Regions from separate parts of the Oceanobacillus sp. FSL K6-0118 genome, predicted to be linked through region 1. Evidence: a T-box and tRNA genes for the amino acid it is inferred to sense, from the RefSeq annotation. Region 1 holds a T-box; the other holds one or more tRNA genes.
The links. A T-box is a leader RNA that pairs with one kind of tRNA and senses whether it is charged. The one in region 1 lies ahead of MHI02_RS12725 (valine--tRNA ligase), so its partner is inferred to be a tRNA-Val.

Region 1 (2,421 bases):
TTTTCTTTTCAAAACTATTGTAGGGAGATGGGAAAGCAATTACTCACATTTATTCACCAATTCGAAAAAAAGCAGTATATGTCTCCGTTTGAGCTGCTTGTCTGTACTCATTTTCGTGACATAGAATATGCATTTGTTGAAGTGGATAAACGAATTAATCGCTTTATAAATGACCATGAGGAAGATAATTTAACATGGAGTTCTTCACTATGTCATCATAGATTAGACCATTCACATATTAAAAAATCATACTTTATTAACTGGGAATCTGCGCGTTTTGATAATCCTGTTATGGACCTGATCTTATTTTTTCAAAATGAAATTGGTAGTTTCAATCCTTCTACTGAACTTTATATTGACAACTTTTCCTCCTACACAGATATTAATGAATTAACGTTACCAGAACTTCAATTTTTATCCATTTATTTACTTTCGCCAACGAATTATATACAAAATATTAATGACTATGTGAGTGGTGTACGTAATTTATCAATGATACAACACGTAACAAACATTCAATATGAATACAGAAAAATTATTTTTGGATTACAATGGTCGGCGTTTATAGAGAAAGAATATGAAACGTTAGATTTAGATGATTTAGAAGTTTAAATCCACCGTAAATAAAAGCATATTAAAATCCCGATTAAAATCCCTAATAATATTAAATCGAAAAAGGATGGAAAGAAAATTGTCCGAATGAGTTGAAAAAGTAAAATGGGCAATGTCACTCTTTCTAAAATAAAAACACATTTTCTTGCCCACGGTGGTAACTTATATCGATAATATCTACCCATTATAATCACCTCATTTTCCACAATAAATTGTTTATTATTTCCATGGGATAAGGGTAGTAAATACCCCACTAATGAAGAATCACTATATAATATGTATACTTACACCATATTTGTGAAAAAATAGGAATATATAATTTGACGAAAGATAAACTAAGCTATAAAATATGGATAATATATAGTATTAATCAAATGCAGTGATTGGGAAGAGTACAAAATAATACCTTCAGAGAGGGAAATCTAGTGCTGAAAATTTCCTAGGAATACTTATTTTGGAAGGTCGCCCATGATGCAGCTTCTTTGAACTTGCAGTAGAAGAAGCCGGTAATATGCCGTTATGTGAATGAAGTGTATTAATTCAATTTTTGGAATTAATAAACAAAGGTGGTACCGCGAAAATCAATCCTTTTCGTCCTTTTATGGATGGAAGGGTTTTTATTTTGCCACGAAAAGTAAGTAGAAACATTTAGTCCTACATAAGACAAAAAGTATTAGGAGGTAATACTATGAGTGATAATGAATATTCAAATCTTCCACCAAAATATAATCCTCAGGAAGTAGAAAAAGGGCGCTACCAATTTTGGCTAGACGGTAAGTTCTTTGAAGCGACAAATGATCCGGAAAAAGAACCCTATTCTATTGTTATTCCACCACCAAATGTGACTGGGAAATTACATTTAGGACATGCTTGGGATACAACGATGCAGGATACAGTATCCCGAATGAAACGTATGCAAGGGTATGATGTATTGTGGTTACCGGGAATGGACCATGCGGGGATTGCTACCCAAGCAAAAGTAGAAGCTAAATTGAAAGAACAAGGAAGAAGTCGTTATGATTTAGGTAGGGAAAAATTCTTAGAACAAGCATGGGAGTGGAAAGAAGAGTATGCTGACTTTATCCGCTCGCAATGGGAAAAGCTTGGACTTGGCCTAGATTATTCCCGTGAACGCTTTACATTAGATGAAGGATTATCAGATGCGGTAAAAGAAGTATTTGTAAAATTATATGAAAAAGGGCTTATTTATCGTGGTGAATATATTATCAATTGGGACCCAACCACTCAAACGGCTCTATCCGATATTGAGGTAATCTATGAAGAAATACATGGTAAATTCTATCATATGAAATATCCGATAAAAGATAGTGATGAGACGATTGAAATAGCTACTACTCGTCCTGAAACAATGCTAGGGGATACAGCTGTTGCTGTCCATCCTAAAGATGATAGATATAAACATTTAATTGGTAAAACAGTCATTTTACCAATTGTGGGTAGAGAAATAGAAATAGTGGCTGATGAATATGTGGATATGGAGTTAGGTTCTGGGGCAGTTAAAATTACACCTGCGCATGACCCAAATGACTTTGAAATTGGTAATCGACATAATTTACAACGTATTCTCGTGATGAATGAAGATGGTTCCATGAATGAAAATGCTGGAAAATATCAAGGATTGGATCGATTTGAATGTAGGAAACAAATCGTGAAAGATCTTCAAGATATGGGAGTACTATTCAAAATTGAGGAACGTGTCCATCAAGTTGGTCACTCTGAACGTAGCGGAGCGGTTGTAGAGCCATACTTATCGACTCAATGGTTTGTTAAAATGCAACCATTAGCAGA
Region 2 (2,421 bases), 880 kb from region 1:
GAGCTGATGAAGAAATGTTAGCGGAATTAGAGGAAGCTGCTTATTTACCAAAGGGAGATGAGTTGGATTTTTTATTTGCCGAGGCAGATGGTGTATTTGTGCGTGGAACAAAGAAAAAGACAAGTCATGAAGTCCATCATGCGATCATTCATGAAGGTTGGAGTAAAAATGGGAAGCGTATTTCCCTAAAGAATCCACAGGTCATCATGACAACCAAACCAACGAATGATTTTTGGAAAGAAGTCCAGGCGTATACAGCTAATCATTATTCCTTAGAAAACACTCAAGTTGTCACCAATAGTGATGGTGGTCCCGGTTATACGGCAGAACGTTTTCAAGAGGCTTTCTCACAGTCTAGTTATCCTGTTTTAAATCAATTGGATTCCTTTCACATTTCTAAAGCACTGAATCGAACTTTTGGAGTTAAAAAGAGCGAGTTTAAAGAAGGTGTACAAAAGGCAATCAAAGAACACGAACTGGATGATTTCATACGTTGGATGGATACATTGGAGAGCACTTTAGAAACGGATAAGCAGTTAGAAAAGGCCGAGGATTTTCGTAGATATATTGGCGGTAATTGGGATCGAATTTTTGATTGGAGAGAAAAAGTTGAGAATCCACCAAAAGAGGCAAGGGGCATGGGTGCAATGGAATCCAACCAACGACATATTTCATTCCGAATGAAAAAGCGTGGAATGCATTGGAGTTTAGAAGGTAGTGAGGCAATGGTGAAGATCAAACAAGGGATTCTAAATAAAACATTACGATCCGTCTATTTGAGAGACCAAAGGCGAAGTGTAAGAAAACAACGAGACGTGAAAAAAGTGGTTCGTATGACTGAATTTCTACGCCAGGAAACCCAGCCGTCAATTGGAGCAAAACAAGGTAAAATAAGCCTAAATACAGCTCATTCATCAGCTATTGGACAGTTAATAAAAAGTTTTAGATAACACCCTGATTTTTAGGTAAGGTTCTTGGTTTTTAGAACGTTACCTAAAAATTGGGGACAGCAAGCGACAAGGGTCGCGCGGTAGCCGAAAAAGTGTACAAAAATAGAGTGCCGGAAATATTGGTGTGAAAGACACACCGAGAAAAACTTGACACATACACAACAGTGTAAAAGATTGACAGATTGCTAAAAACAGATTATATTGAATATATTGGTTAACAACGATTCCATAGCTCAGCTGGGAGAGCACTACCTTGACAGGGTAGGGGTCGCTGGTTCGAGTCCAGTTGGAATCATCTGAAACAAAAGCCTGAATCTCTTGTGAATCAAGGGGTACGGGCTTTTTTTATAGTCCAAAAATAGTATTAGTTTTTTGAAATAGAAAAAGACGATCCAGCTTAGATCGCCTTGTTTTACTTGCAGCATATAGTGAATTATGTTTCAACAATTGCACCGATAGTTGAATACCGAGTATTATTTCATTCTTTCCAAAATTAAATAGTCCTTCGTTTTAAATATCATTATATCGTGTTTCTCTGCAAATCCAATTAAATGTTCATACGCTTCTTGAGGTTCAAGTACAGATAATCTAATGTTGATTCCTTTTTTCACCTTTATAATTGCAGACTTTTTAGCCCACCCGACACGTATCAATTTCAGTTGATTTACTTGGCCTGGGTAAATTTCCTTTTGAATGATAGGTTTATTAAATAATAATATTTCATATATTAAATGGTCGGTGTGGATGGTAAATTTAAAACGAAAAGAAGCTAACCCTATTGCGATTAATAAAATGAATAAGAATAGCGATAAAGAGCGTCCGTAATAAGTTGACAATACATCCCACAATATAATAATAAATATAGTACTAAAAATTGATATCCTTTGCGAATTTATATTATACTCCACCGGAATCCCCCTCTCCCAAAGAAAGAATCAATTTACTAAACTATCCCACTGTCTTAGTAAAAATAGAACGCCACAGGAACATTGTTAAATTAAAAAACTATTTTTTCTAACAAGACCCTCTTAAAAATTACTGCAATACTATTAAGTTTTTTCTTCACCTGTTGGAAATCTAAAATCAAGAATATAATAAATAGAATAAGCTGAATAAGTCCATAAAAACCTAAAAATCAAGAGAAAACAGCTACATCTTAAGCTAATATCTTAGAAAGAAACATCGCCAATGAATGTGCCACCATAATATATGTATATAAGTTCTAAATCTATATTTTTCAATAAAGCCATAGACCATTATACAGATTGCTATTTTTTAATAATACTTCGCTATTACTTAAATCCTTCTCTCCAATAATATTTTGTGTTCATTTTAACACCTCTTATCCTATTAACCTGCCATTTAGCACAATAGAAGCTGTCTAATCGATAACTCATTCGTTCTTTAAGGCACCAGTACCGGAACTAAAACAGCAGGCTTTGAAAATGCATAATGATTATAACTAATGTAG

Region 2: it encodes a tRNA-Val, which carries the amino acid that the T-box ahead of MHI02_RS12725 (valine--tRNA ligase) is inferred to sense. The anticodon was not compared.

The regions. Positions count from the first base shown of each region.
Region 1 covers NZ_JBBOVR010000001.1:2,470,609-2,473,029, reverse strand. The annotation lists gene MHI02_RS12730 (hypothetical protein) at 1-612, shown strand, start outside; T-box leader at 983-1,214, shown strand; gene MHI02_RS12725 (valine--tRNA ligase) at 1,301-2,421, shown strand, end outside.
Region 2 covers NZ_JBBOVR010000001.1:1,588,290-1,590,710, reverse strand. The annotation lists gene MHI02_RS08220 (ISLre2 family transposase) at 1-950, shown strand, start outside; tRNA gene MHI02_RS08215 (tRNA-Val) at 1,173-1,245, shown strand; gene MHI02_RS08210 (hypothetical protein) at 1,424-1,858, opposite strand; gene MHI02_RS08205 (hypothetical protein) at 2,375-2,421, opposite strand, start outside.